4 regions of the Streptomyces sp. NPDC026673 genome follow, and region 3 is predicted to be linked to each of the others. Evidence: riboswitches for the same ligand, from Rfam matches in the RefSeq annotation. Region 3 holds a riboswitch; each other region holds the start of a gene.
The links. A riboswitch is a leader RNA that binds a small molecule or an ion and turns the genes downstream of it on or off. The one in region 3 is predicted to bind thiamine pyrophosphate.

Region 1: linked by a shared signal. The riboswitch ahead of thiC (phosphomethylpyrimidine synthase ThiC) and the one ahead of AB0F62_RS04260 (cytosine permease) in region 3 are both predicted to bind thiamine pyrophosphate.
Region 2: linked by a shared signal. The riboswitch ahead of thiO (glycine oxidase ThiO) and the one ahead of AB0F62_RS04260 (cytosine permease) in region 3 are both predicted to bind thiamine pyrophosphate.
Region 4: linked by a shared signal. The riboswitch ahead of AB0F62_RS06735 (thiamine ABC transporter substrate-binding protein) and the one ahead of AB0F62_RS04260 (cytosine permease) in region 3 are both predicted to bind thiamine pyrophosphate.

Annotation. Positions count from the first base shown of each region.
Region 1 covers NZ_JBEZXR010000002.1:105,204-108,582, reverse strand. The annotation lists gene AB0F62_RS02035 (DUF4240 domain-containing protein) at 1-214, shown strand, start outside; gene thiC (phosphomethylpyrimidine synthase ThiC) at 330-2,075, opposite strand; TPP riboswitch at 2,068-2,194, opposite strand; gene AB0F62_RS02025 (YibE/F family protein) at 2,256-3,379, shown strand, end outside.
Region 2 covers NZ_JBEZXR010000033.1:78,430-81,808, forward strand. The annotation lists gene AB0F62_RS22685 (thiazole synthase) at 1-173, opposite strand, end outside; gene thiS (sulfur carrier protein ThiS) at 179-397, opposite strand; gene thiO (glycine oxidase ThiO) at 394-1,542, opposite strand; TPP riboswitch at 1,539-1,651, opposite strand; gene AB0F62_RS22700 (FAD-dependent oxidoreductase) at 1,779-2,939, shown strand; gene AB0F62_RS22705 (Rv2175c family DNA-binding protein) at 3,132-3,379, shown strand, end outside.
Region 3 covers NZ_JBEZXR010000003.1:265,919-269,297, forward strand. The annotation lists gene AB0F62_RS04260 (cytosine permease) at 1-1,368, opposite strand, end outside; TPP riboswitch at 1,359-1,452, opposite strand; gene AB0F62_RS04265 (glycoside hydrolase domain-containing protein) at 1,849-3,379, opposite strand, start outside.
Region 4 covers NZ_JBEZXR010000005.1:221,973-225,351, forward strand. The annotation lists gene AB0F62_RS06725 (DUF6416 domain-containing protein) at 1-91, opposite strand, end outside; gene rlmN (23S rRNA (adenine(2503)-C(2))-methyltransferase RlmN) at 700-1,806, shown strand; TPP riboswitch at 1,865-1,969, shown strand; gene AB0F62_RS06735 (thiamine ABC transporter substrate-binding protein) at 1,960-3,045, shown strand; gene AB0F62_RS06740 (iron ABC transporter permease) at 3,114-3,379, shown strand, end outside.

The sequences.
Region 1 (3,379 bases), on a different contig from region 3:
GGTCAACTACGCGGCCGCCGACGCCTTCGAACGGCTCACCGGCGACCAGGACGCCTTCTACACCGCCTGGGCCGCGTACCGCCCCGCCGGCGCCGAGGCCGAGGCGGAACCGGACATGGGCGAGGACTTCGACTTCGACGACGACGCGGAGATGCACCGCCGGCTGCCCCGTCTGGCCCGTTTGTACCTCGGCCCGGACGGCGGCCGGGAGTAGCGCCGAGGCGGTCGGCGTTCGCCCCGCCGCCGCTCCTCCCCGCGGAGGGGGCGGACCCGCGACGCCCCAGGGGTCGCGGGCCCGCCCGGTACGGACGCCGTTGGTGCCCGGCGGGTCAGTCCGCGATCGGCAGATAGACCCGGTTGCCCGAGGCCGCGAACTCGCGGGACTTCTCCGCCATGCCGGCCTCGATCTCCTCGGCCGTGTCGCCGTGGCGGCGGCGGATGTCCTGGGAGATCTTCATCGAGCAGAATTTCGGCCCGCACATGGAGCAGAAGTGCGCGGTCTTGGCCGGCTCCGCCGGCAGGGTCTCGTCGTGGAACTCCCTGGCCGTGTCCGGGTCGAGGGCCAGGTTGAACTGGTCCTCCCAGCGGAACTCGAAGCGGGCGTCGGACAGCGCGTCGTCCCACTCCTGGGCGCCGGGGTGGCCCTTGGCCAGGTCGGCGGCGTGGGCGGCGATCTTGTAGGTGATGACGCCGGTCTTCACGTCGTCGCGGTCCGGCAGGCCCAGGTGCTCCTTGGGGGTGACGTAGCAGAGCATGGCCGTACCCCACCAGGCGATCATCGCGGCGCCGATGCCGGAGGTGATGTGGTCGTAGGCGGGCGCGATGTCGGTGGTGAGCGGGCCGAGGGTGTAGAACGGCGCCTCCTCGCAGATCTCCTGCTGGAGGTCGATGTTCTCCTTGATCTTGTGCATGGGGACGTGCCCCGGCCCCTCGATCATGGTCTGCACACCGTGCCGCTTGGCGATGGTGTTGAGCTCACCGAGCGTGCGCAGCTCCGCGAACTGGGCCTCGTCGTTGGCGTCCGCGATGGACCCCGGGCGCAGCCCGTCGCCCAGGGAGTACGTGACGTCGTAGGCGGCCAGGAGCTCGCAGAGCTCCTCGAAGTTCTCGTAGAGGAAGCTCTCCTTGTGGTGCGCGAGGCACCAGGCCGCCATGATCGAGCCGCCGCGGGAGACGATGCCCGTCTTGCGGCGGGCGGTCAGCGGGACGTACCGCAGCAGCACGCCGGCGTGGACGGTCATGTAGTCGACGCCCTGCTCTGCCTGTTCGACGACGGTGTCCCGGTAGATCTCCCAGGTCAGCTCCTCGGCCTTGCCGTCGACCTTCTCCAGCGCCTGGTAGAGGGGGACGGTGCCGATGGGGACGGGGGAGTTGCGCAGCACCCACTCACGGGTGGTGTGGATGTTGCGGCCGGTGGAGAGGTCCATGACCGTGTCGGCCCCCCAGCGGGTGGCCCAGGTCATCTTCTCCACCTCCTCCTCGATGGAGGAGGTGACGGCCGAGTTGCCGATGTTGGCGTTCACCTTCACCAGGAACCGCTTGCCGATGATCATCGGCTCGGTCTCCGGGTGGTTGACGTTCGCCGGCAGGACGGCGCGTCCCGCCGCGATCTCCTGGCGGACGACCTCGGGGGAGACGTTCTCGCGGATCGCGACGTACTCCATCTCCGGGGTGATCTCGCCCCGGCGCGCGTACGCCAGTTGGGTCACCGGCCGCCCGGGCCCGCCGCGCCGCGGGAGGCGGGGACGGCCGGGGAAGACGGCGTCCAGATTGCGCAGACCGCCGCGCGGTGAGGTGTGTTTGACCCCGTCGTCCTCGGGGCGGACGGGGCGGCCGGGGTACTCCTCGGTGTCGCCGCGGGCGACGATCCAGTTCTCCCGCAGCGGCGGGAGGCCGCGGCGGACGTCGGTGGTGACGGTCGGATCGGTGTACGGGCCGGACGTGTCGTACAGCGTCACGTCCCGGCCGTTGGTCAGGTGCACCCGGCGGACGGGGACCTTGATGTCCGGGCGGGACCCGGTCACATAGCCCTTGTGCCAGCCGATTTCGCGCGCGTGTGCATCCTGCATGGTCATGAGACCCACTCCCTACGCCGGCATTACCCGGTAACAGGTTCAGCGGTCGGCGCAGCTGGTGGCCCTCGGCCGGTCAGCGCCCTCTCAGCCCGGTGCTCCGAGCTCCCGCGTTTGCAAAGGTGCCTCAACGCTAGCGGGTCCTCGCTGACGCGCACCAGGGGGTGTTGCGATGATCGGGTCGTGGACTCCGCTCACTCGCACGCACACGCCCATGGCCACGGCCACGGCCCGGTACCTCCGGTCTCCAGGCATCTGCGGAAGGTCATCACCGCGATCCTGGTCCCCTTCGTCGCGGCGGTCGTGGCCGGCCTCGTGGTGCTCTGGCCCGGCGGTGTGCCGGCGCACGACCGCACCGGGGTCGGCTTCGACCAGCAGACGCAGTCCGGACGGGTGGTGAAGACCGAGGACGTCAAGTGCTCGGACGTGAACGCCGAACCCGGCGCCGCGCCCGGCACCGAGACCGCCCCCTCCCCGGGCCCGTCGGCGGCTCCGTCGTCCGGGCCGGCGATCTGCCAGCGCGCGACGATCGAGGTCACCTCGGGCAAGGACCGCGGGCGCACCTTCACGGAGATCGTGCAGCCCACCCAGACAAGGCACTACACGCAGAACCAGAAGGTGCTGCTGGCGTACGCGCCGCAGGCGCCGCGCGAACTGCAGTACTCGGTGACCGACGTCGACCGGGCGTTCCCGCTGTGGCTGCTGGCCGGCATCTTCGCGGCCGTGGTGGTCCTGGTCGGCCGGCTGCGCGGGGTCCTGGCGCTGGTCGCGCTGGTCATCAGCTTCGCGGTGCTGACGCTGTTCATCCTCCCGGCGATCCTGCACGGCAGCAATCCGCTGCTGGTGGCGGTGATCGGCGGCAGCGCCATCATGCTGATCGCGCTCTACATGTGCCACGGCCTCAACGCCCGTACCTCGGTGGCGGTCCTGGGCACCCTGTGCTCGCTGCTGCTGATCGGCGTCCTGGGCTCGGTCTTCATCGACTGGGCGGTGCTCAGCGGCAACACCTCGGACGAGACTGGGCTGATCCACGCCCTCTACCCGGACATCGAGATCCGCGGTCTGCTGCTGGCCGGCATCATCATCGGTTCGCTGGGCGTGCTGGACGACGTGACGGTGACCCAGACCTCGGCGGTGTGGGAGCTGCGGGAGGCGGACCCGGGCGCGAGCCGGCGCCGGCTGTACTCGGCGGCGATGCGCATCGGGCGCGACCACATCGCCTCTGTCGTCAACACCCTGGTGCTGGCCTACGCGGGCGCGGCGCTGCCGCTGCTGCTGCTCTTCTCCATCGCGCAGCGCGGTGTGCT
Region 2 (3,379 bases), on a different contig from region 3:
AGCACGGAGCCCTTGACGGTGGGATCCAGCCGCCGCATGGCGACCGTGGTCAGCTCGGTGCCGGAGGCGAGCAGCGCCTGCTCCATGATCTCCAGGCTGGGCGCACCGCCCGTGCCCATGATCAGGCGCGAGTCGAAGGCGGTGCCGTCGATGATCAGCGGGTCGTCGGCCATGGTGGTCAGCCTCCCTGGACTGCGGTGAGGACCTCGACGCGGTCGCCGTCGCGGAGCGGGGTCGCGGGCCACTGGGCGCGCGGGACGACGGTCTCGTTGAGCGCGGCCGCCACACCGGACGGGGCGGCGGTCAGGGTCGCGACGAGGCGGTCGAGGGTGACGCCCTCGGCGACCTCCCGGGCCTCGCCGTTGACGGAGACGGACAGGAGGAGGGGGGCGGTCATGCGTACTGCTCCTGGGGCGTGAAGCGGTCGGGGGAGAAGGGCCGGGCCGGCGCGGGAGCGTCCGCCCCGGTGAGGATCTCGGCCATCACGTCGCCGGTCAGCGGCGTGAGCAGCACGCCGTTGCGGTGGTGCCCGGTGGCGATCACCAGGCCGTCCAGCGCGCCGCGGCCCAGCAGCGGGGCGTTGTCGGGTGTGCCGGGACGCAGCCCGGCCTGTGTCTCGGCCAGCGGCAGTTCGGTGATGCCGGGCAGCAATTCGTGGGCGTCGCGGAGCAGTTCGTAGACCCCGCCGGCGGTGACCGTGGTGTCCCAGCCCATCTCCTCGCTGGTGGCCCCGACGACCAGTTCCCCGTTCTCGCGCGGGACGAGGTAGACGTGCCCGCCGCGCACCACGGCCCGTACCGTCCGGGACAGGAACGGCGCGTACGCCGGCGGCACCCGCAGCCGCAGCACCTGTCCCTTCACCGGCCGCACGGGCGGGAGCGCGTGCTCGGGCAGCCCGCCGATCCGCCCGCTGAGACTGCCGGCGGCCAGCACCACCTGCCCGGCGGCGAGCCGTGTGCCGTCCTCGAGGACGACTCCGTGCGCGCGGTCCCCGGCGACGTCCACGCGCTCCACCCGGGACCGCCGGAACGTCACCCCGGACAGCTCGCAGGCGCGCAGCAGCGCCGCGGCCAGGCGTCGCGGGTCGACCTGGTGGTCGCCGTCCACCCGCAGCCCGCCGCGCACGCCGGGGGCGAGCATCGGCTCCAGGCGCCGGCACTCGCGACCGCTGATCCACTCCGACCGCAGGCCCAAGGAGTCCTGGAACGCGTGGAGTTCGCGCAGCTGCGCGCGGTCGTCGGCGTCCAGGGCGACGGCGAGGGTGCCGCAGGTGCGGTAGCCGAGGCCGAGTCCCGTGGCCTCCTCCAGCTCCGCCACGAAGGACGGGTAGCGGCGCGCCGCGGCGAGGTTGAGCTCCAGCAGCGCCTGCTCGCCGTACTGCACCTCCGTGACCGGGGCCAGCATTCCCGCGGCCACCCGGGCGGCGCCGCCGCCCGGTTCGGGGTCCGCCACCACCGTCCGCAGGCCGCGTCCGGCGGCCCGCCACGCGGTGACCAGCCCGATGATCCCGCCGCCGATCACGACGACGTCATGACGGTGCATGATGTTCCCGCTCCTCCCTTCGCCGGCATGACCCGGATCAGGTTCGTACGGTCGGCGGCCGCCCAGCCGCCCTCTCAGCCCGGTGCGCCGGGCTCCCGCGAGTGCTCTCCGGCCACCTTAGTACGCACCATCCGCAGCGAGTAGGGCACTGGTACGCCCGGACGGCGCCCCCGCGGCGTTACGGTGATCGCGTGACCAGCAGCAGCGAGCAGCGCGTCGTCGTCGTCGGGGCCGGAATGGCCGGAGTCCAGACCGCCGTGTCCCTGCGCGAGCAGGGCTGGGGCGGGACGATCACGCTGCTCGGCGCGGAACGGCATCCCCCGTACGACCGGCCACCGCTGTCGAAGGGCGTGCTCTTCGGCGCCGACGAGGGTCCGCTGCTGGATGTCGACTTCGCCGGCATCGGGGTCGAGCTGCTGCTCGGACGCCATGCGAGCGCTCTGCGGCCCGGCGAGCGGCAGGTCCTGACCGACGGCGGCCCGGTCGGGTACGACAAGCTCGTCCTCGCCAGCGGCGCCGAGCCGGTCATGCTCCCCGGCAGCGAGGGCACGCCCGGTGTGCACGTGCTGCGCACCCTGGACGACGCCACCGCGCTGCGGCCCGTGCTGGAGGGCCGGCACCGGGTCGTGGTGGTCGGCGCGGGCTGGATCGGTGCCGAGTTCGCGACCGCCGCCCGCCTCGCCGGGTGCGAGGTGACCGTCGTGGAGGCGGCCGACCGCCCGCTCGCCGGGATTTTGCCGCCGCGGATCGCCGAACGCATGCGCGGCTGGTACGCGGAGGCGGGCGTCGACCTGCGCACCGGCGCGGTCGTCTCCTCCGTCGAGCGGGGGGCGGTGCGCCTCGCGGACGGCAGCGTCCTCGCCGCCGAGGCGGTCGTCGTCGGGATCGGCGCCCGGCCCGCGACCGGGTGGCTGGCCGGTTCGGGCGTCGACCTCGGGCCGGACCGCGCGGTCCTCGCCGACGACCGGCTGCGCACCTCGGTGACGGACGTGTACGCCGTGGGGGACTGCGCGTCCTTCCCGTCGGCGCGGTACGGGGAGCGGCTGCTGATCCACCACTGGGACAACGCGGTGCAGGGGCCCCGTACCGCCGCCGCGAACATCCTGGGCGGTGACGAGGTGTACGACCCCGTTCCCTACTTCTGGTCGGAGCAGTTCGGCCGTTTCGTGCAGTACGCGGGGTACCACGTGGACTCCGACGACATGCTGCTGCGCGGCGACCCGGACGGGCCCGCCTGGTCGGTGCTGTGGCTTCGGGACGGGCGGCTGGTCGCGCTCTTCGCCGTGGGACGGCCCCGCGACCTGGCCCAGGCCCGCAAACTGGTCGCCCGCGGCGTCCGCCTCGACGAGGCGCTGGCCGCCGACCCCGCGGTCCAACTGCGGGCCGCGGTCGTCTGAGCCACCGGTCGGCTCCCGGCTCCCGGCTCCCGGATTCCGCTCCCGGCTCCCGGATTCCGGCTCCCGACGGGCCGCGAGCGGGTCCGGAGCGGGTCCCGCGGGGGTTGCCGGCGCGTAGCGGACCCGTCAGGACGGAGCAATGCGTGGCGCGAGCGGTTCCAAGGTGTCGGTCCGGGATGGCACGCTTGTCCTGTGACCGAGATCGACGCAAAGATTGACTCCCTCATTCCTTCCTGGCTGAACGTCCCCGAGATCGCCGAGCGCCTCGACGTGGAGGTGACCCGGGTCCGCCAGCTCATCAAGGAGGGCCAGCTCATCGCCGTGCGCCGCGGTGAGAACCGGGTGCTGATGGTCCCCGCCGACTTCATCGGCGAGGGGAAGATCGTGAAGGGCCTCGCAGGCACGCTCACCGTGCTCAAGGACGACGGGTTCAGCGACGA
Region 3 (3,379 bases):
CACCGCCAGGGCCACGAGGAACGCCACGTAGTACGAGAGGTCCGCGCCGTGCAGGGCCTCCGCCACCGGGCCGACGTACAGGGTGGTGTCCATGAACGGCACGGCCGCTGCGAAGGCGGCCACGAACGCGACCACGGCGGGCAGCCCGGGCTGCGGCCGGCCGCTCTCGGCGGCGAGGTCGATCTCCGCGCCTGCCCGTGCGCGTGCCCGGGCCAGCCAGTCGACGATGACGATCGCCACGAAGCCGGGGATCCAGTAGCCGACGAACAGCAGCACGTTCTGGAAGCGGGCGGTGGTGTCGGCGGCGTGCATCCACAGTACGAGGGGGAAGCCGAGTACGGCGGCGAAGGCGGCCGCCGCCGGGCGCGGAACGCGCACACCGACGGTCTGCAGGGCCAGGGATCCGCTGTAGTCGTTCATGGCGTTGCTGCACAGGGCCGCGAGGGCCACGGCGAGCAGCCCGAACGCGCCCAGCGGCCCGCCGCCCAGCAGGTCCGCCACGCCGGCGGCGGTCTGGTCGGTCAGGACGGACGCGCCCCACAGCCCGAGGGCCTGGACGGCCACGAAGGACACCACCAGGCCCGCCAGGGTGTACCAGAACATGCGCGAGCGGGAGGTGGCCCGCGGCAGGTAGCGGCTGAAGTCGCTGGCGTACGGGGCCCAGGACAGGGACAGGCTCAGCGCGATGGTGCTGGTCAGGACGAACGCCCCACCCCGGTCGGCGCCATGGGCGGAGCCGGTGGCCGCGGGGTGGACGCCGTCGAGCAGCTTCCAGGCGATCAGGGCGAAGGCGACGGCGAGCACGAAGGTCATGACGATCTGGAGCCGGTGGATGGCCTCGTAGCCCAGGACGCCGAGAGCGCCCTGGCCGAGCATCATGAGCAGGACCCCGACCCAGAAGGGCAGGCCGCACAGCCGCGCCAGCGCGTCCCCGCCGAAGAGCCCGATCAGCGCGTCCCACGCGACCGAGGAGAGCCACTGCAGGAGGCCGGGCAGCGCGACGGCCCGGCCGAAGGCGAGACGGGCCAGCGGCAACTGCCCCGCACCGGTCCGGCTCCCCCAGGTGCCCAGGTAGGCGGTGGGTATCGCACCGATCACGGTGCCGAGCACCACGGCGGTGAGCGCGGTGGCGAAGTCCAGGCCGAGGACAATGCCGATGGTGCCGGTGAACACACCGGTCATGGTGAGGTTGGGGGCGAACCACACGGTGAACAGGCGCCCCGGGCCGCCGTAGCGGTTGCTCTCGGGGACCGGCCGTATGCCGTGCGCCTCGATCCGCAGATCGCCGGCGGCCGCCGGCATGCGCCCGTCGAAGACGGTCTGTCGGGTGTCGGCGGGCAGACCGCCGGAAACATGCGCCAATGGCATGGAGACATCCCTCCGCCAGTACGAACTGGTTCAGGTTCGACGGGTGTGATCTCAGCCCCTGATGGGGCACCCCGTGTCCGGTGCGAGGGACAGACTAACCCGACGGTGATGCCCGGCGTGTCGGGGGGCGGGGACGACAACGGCGAGGCCGCGCGGTCGACGCGGTCGACACGGTCATTTGTCGTGAATGTCTGACGGTGTGTCGGGCGCGGCCGTGATCGTCCGCGAGGGATCGTCCGCGAGGGATCGGCCGGGGACCGCGCTCGTCGTGCCGCGGCGGGCCCGGCCGCGATCCCTTCGGACGCCCTCGCGGACGACCGCCGCCCTGAACGGCCGTGCCGACATGCCGACGGCCCCTCCGGGTGAACGGGTGTCGTTCACCCGGAGGGGCCGGCCGCCGGTGGCGGTGCACCTCCCGGGGGTCGGCGGGATCCTTCCGCGGCCCCAGGGGGCGCGGCGGGTCCGCCGGTCACGCGGGCGCTACCCCCGAGGGATCCACATGGGGTTCGCCCACTCCGTCGACGGCGCCCAGAATCCGGCGCCGCCGGCCGAGCCCGCTCCGTTGCCTCCCCGGCTCAACAGGTCGGCCGCGGTGACGCGGTCACCGCCGTTGCCGCCGGCCGCGACCGGACGGTCGTCGCGGTCCGTGAGCTGGAATCCGACCGTGTAGGTCCGGGTGACCGAACCGTTGGCCGAGGTCACCTTGATGGTGCGGGTGGTGAACCGGTGCCCGTTCGACGAGAGGACCGGGCTGCCCTCGGTGACCTTCACCCGCGCGCCGGACTCGGCCGGTACGGCGGACAGGGCCGGGAGCTTCCTGTTCTTCGGCCAGTCGACGACGTACGTCGACACGGCCGGGTCGAACCCGTCGATCGCGACGCCTCCGACCTTGATCGCCTTGGCGTCGGCGACACTGGCCTTGGTGGCGTCCGCGTGGTTCGTCACCTTGACCGACCCGTCGGCGTCGACGACGACCTGCGCCGCCATCGCGGCCGCCAGGTTGATCCGCTCCCAGCTCTCCCCGCCGTCCGCGGTGAGGTCCAGCGGGGAGCCGGAGTCCGTCGCGGTCTGCTCGAGGATCTGGGTGCGCTGCGCGGTCGTCAGGTCCGGGAAGGCCGTGACCAGCAGGGCCGCCGCGTCGGACGGCGCCTTGAGGGCCTGCCCGGACTTCCCCACCTTGGAGAACCCGTAGTCCAGGCGCTGCGTGTACAGGTCGACGTGCTGCGCGGTGTTCAGACCGGCGTAGGAGTCGCCCTCGCAGGCCTCGAGCGTGTCGCCGTACCCCTCCTTCTCGCAGGCGGCGAGCAGTACGTTCTCCATCTCGGTGTGGGCCTGCGTCAGCAGCTTCGCGAAGTCGGGGTCCGCCCACCGGTGCGCGACCGTGGCCTGTGCGGCGATGCGGCCGCCCATGACGTCGAGCGGGTAGTGGAACCCGAGGACGATGCGGTTGTCCCCGTACTCCGAGGTGCGGGCGAGAATCGACGGTGCCAGCTCCGGCAGGAGCGTGGCGAGGATGGTCCCCGCCTCGTAGCCGCCGTAGGTGTGGCCGCTGGGGTACGAACCACTGGTGGTGAGGCTGCCGTAGGAGCCGTCCTGCGACTCGTAGACGGCGCCGCCGTCCCCGACGAACCCGAGCCGCACATACGGGCGCTGGTAGCCGAAGTGGTCCTTCGCCGCACCGCCCTTGTCGAGGCCCTGCGTGACGCGGGAGAACAGCGCGCCGGTCTTCGGCAGCCGGCCGCCGTTCAGCGCGTCCAGGTAGATCTGGCCGAGCCGGGAGCCCAGGCCGTCGGCCATCGTGACGGTGGAGCTGTTGGTCGCGTCGACCTCGGCGCGGTCCACCTCCTTCTGCGTCGCCGCGTTGTTGATGCGCACCGCGATCCGGTCGTTCTGAGCGGTGAGCGGGGTGCCGCCCGGCACCTTGGTGTTGGCGGCGAGGATGTCGGAGTCGAGGTCCTCGAAGCCGTTGAGCAGCCCGTAGAAGTAGTCGGTCCCGTCGCCGGTTCCCGGC
Region 4 (3,379 bases), on a different contig from region 3:
GGATCCCCCGACCGGGATTGCGTAGCAGGTACTCGAACACCCGCCGGGCCTGCGGCGCGATTTCGGTCAAGAACGTCGCGGCGCGCTCCAAGTCCTCCGGACCCCACTCCGAGGCCTGGTAGTGCCCTGCTTCTCCAGCAGTGCCTGACCCATCGTGGATCAGTCTCGGTCAGATACGCCGTCATGCCCGCCCCCAACAATTCGCCCCAGCGTGTGTGTCGTTCGCACCGTACAGATCCGCCAGGACACCGCGTGTCGAATCCGTGGGGAAGTTCTATCGGCAAGCAGTTCAGCAGAGGAAGCGCACAGGTCAAGAGGAGGACGGGACGCCGCCATGGAGCGCCTTCCAGGCGCCGGCGCCGACGCAGCGGCTGACATGCATGGTCTCGTCCGCGTTGTCGTGGTGATCTGAGACGTGCGGCGGTCTCGAATGTGTGTGCGAATTATTTGAACGTTCAGAACACCTGCGTGCGATCCGGCTGTATCGACAGATGCGGCTCGACAGCTGTGGACGCGAAGATCCGCGAGGCCCATGCGGCTGCGCGCTCCCGAAGCCGTCCCACAGCGAGGGCCGCGACCTCTGGGCCGTCTCCGGGTCGTGAAAGATCGGCCGAGGTCGACAGGGGACGCCTGAGGGTGACGGGAGCCTCACCCATCTGACCTGGGCGGCCCCAAACGATCTGCGACACTGGACGCACCATGCCTGCACCCGGAGAACTCACATTCGTCGCCCCGCGCGGAGCCAAGAAGCCGCCGCGGCACCTTGCCGACCTCTCGCCCGAGGAGCGCCGGGAGGCGGTCGCGGAACTGGGGGAGAAGCCGTTCCGTGCGAAGCAGCTCTCGCAGCACTACTTCGCGCGCTACGCCGACGACCCCGCCGCGTGGACGGACATCCCGGCCGCGGCGCGCGGCAAGCTGGCGGAGGGGCTGCTGCCGGACCTGATGTCGGTCGTGCGGCACAGCAGCACCGACAACGACACGACGCGCAAGACGCTGTGGCGGCTGTTCGACGGGACTCTGGTCGAGTCGGTGCTGATGCGCTACCCGGACCGGGTGACGATGTGCATCAGCTCGCAGGCGGGCTGCGGCATGAACTGCCCGTTCTGCGCCACCGGCCAGGCCGGCCTGGACCGGAACCTGTCGACCGGGGAGATCGTGCACCAGATCGTGGCGGGCATGCGCTCGCTGCGGGACGGCGAGATCCCGGGCGGGCCCGCGCGGCTGTCCAACATCGTGTTCATGGGCATGGGCGAGCCGCTGGCCAACTACAAGCGGGTCGTCGGCGCCATCCGCCGGCTGACCGACCCGGAGCCCGACGGCCTGGGGCTGTCTCAGCGGGGCATCACGGTGTCGACGGTGGGCCTGGTCCCGGCGATGCTGCGCTTCGCGGACGAGGGCTTCAAGTGCCGGCTCGCGGTGTCGCTGCACGCGCCCGACGACGAGCTGCGCGACACTCTGGTGCCGGTGAACACCCGCTGGAAGGTGCGCGAGGTGCTGGACGCCGCGTGGCACTACGCGGACGTGTCCGGCCGCCGGGTCTCGATCGAGTACGCGCTGATCCGGGACATCAACGACCAGGCGTGGCGGGCCGACCTGCTGGGCCGGCTGCTCAAGGGGCGCCGCGTCCACGTCAACCTGATCCCGCTCAACCCGACCCCCGGCTCGAAGTGGACGGCCTCGCGGCCCGAGGACGAGCGGGCGTTCGTGGCGGCGCTGGAAGCGCACGGCGTGCCCGTGACCGTCCGGGACACCCGCGGTCAGGAGATCGACGGCGCCTGCGGTCAGCTGGCGGCTTCCGAGCGCTGATCCGCGCTTGCTATCGTGACGGTCGTTTGCGGCCGTTTGCCGTGACATCACACAAAAGAACATCCGACAGGGGAGCGCAGACAGCGCTGAGAGTGCGGCAGAGCCGCAGACCCTCGGACCTGATCCGGGTCATACCGGCGTAGGGAGTCACACATGAGCACCACCCGTCGGCGTGCGGCCGGCACCGTCCTCGTCGTCGCGCTCGGCGCGACCGCGCTCGCCGCCTGCGGCAGCGACGGCGGCGACACCGCCGAGGGCGGCAGCACCTCCAAGACCGTGACGCTGGTCAGCCACGACTCCTTCGCCGCGTCGAAGGGCGTGCTGAAGGAGTTCACGAAGCAGACCGGCTACACCGTCAAGGTGCTGCGCGGCGGCGACGCCGGCGCCGCGGTCAACCAGGCCGTGCTGTCCAAGGGCAACCCGCAGGGCGACGTCTTCTTCGGCGTCGACAACACGCTGCTGTCCCGCGCCCTCGACAACGACCTCTTCGAGCCGTACGAGGCCAAGGGCCTCGACAAGGTGCCCGCGGGGCTACAGCTCGACGCCGCGAAGCACCGCGTCACGCCCATCGACTTCGGCGACGTCTGCGTCAACTACGACCGGAAGTACTTCGCCGAGCACAAGCTCGCCGTGCCGGAGAGCTTCGACGACCTCGTCAAGCCCGAGTACAAGGACCTCCTGGTCACGGAGAACGCCGCCACCTCCTCCCCGGGCCTCGCCTTCCTCCTCGCCACCACAGCGAAGTACGGCGACGAGGGCTGGCAGGACTACTGGAAGAAGCTCAAGGCCAACGGCGTCCAGGTCGTCGACGGCTGGGAGCAGGCGTACTACGACACCTTCTCCGGCGCCGGGGGCGGCAAGGGCGACAAGCCGCTCGTCGTGTCCTACGCCTCCAGCCCGCCCGCCGAGGTGCTCGGCCTGAAGACGCAGCCCGCGCAGGGGCCGACGGGCGTCGCGACCGGCACCTGCTTCCGGCAGATCGAGTTCGCGGGCCTGCTCAAGGGCGCGAAGAACACCGAGGGCGGCAAGGCGCTGGTCGACTTCCTGCTGGGCCGCGCCTTCCAGGAGGACATGCCGCTGAACATGTTCGTCAACCCGGTCCGCGACGACGCGGAGCTGCCCGAGGTCTTCACCAAGTACGCGCCCGCCATCAGCGATCCGGCCACCGTCGCGCCGGAGAAGATCGCCGAGAACCGGGAGCAGTGGGTCAAGTCGTGGTCCTCGCTCGTGCTGAAGTAACGAAGACCGCCGGGGGGACGCGCGCGAAGGCGGCGGCCGTCCGGCCGCCGGCGGTGCGGCTGGGCCTGATGGCCGTGCCGGTCGCCTTCTTCGCGCTGTTCTTCGGCTATCCGGTCGCCGCCATCGTCACCCGCGGGCTCCGCGAGGGCGGACGGTGGCGGTTCGGCCGGTTCGCCGACGTCCTGGGCGAGCCCGACATCCTGCACGTGCTGTGGTTCACCTGCTGGCAGGCGGCCGCGTCCACCGCGCTCACCCTGGCGATCGCGCTGCCCGGCGCCTATGTCTTCGCCCGCTTCGACTTCCCCGGCAAGCAGGTGCTGCGCGCGGTGGTGAC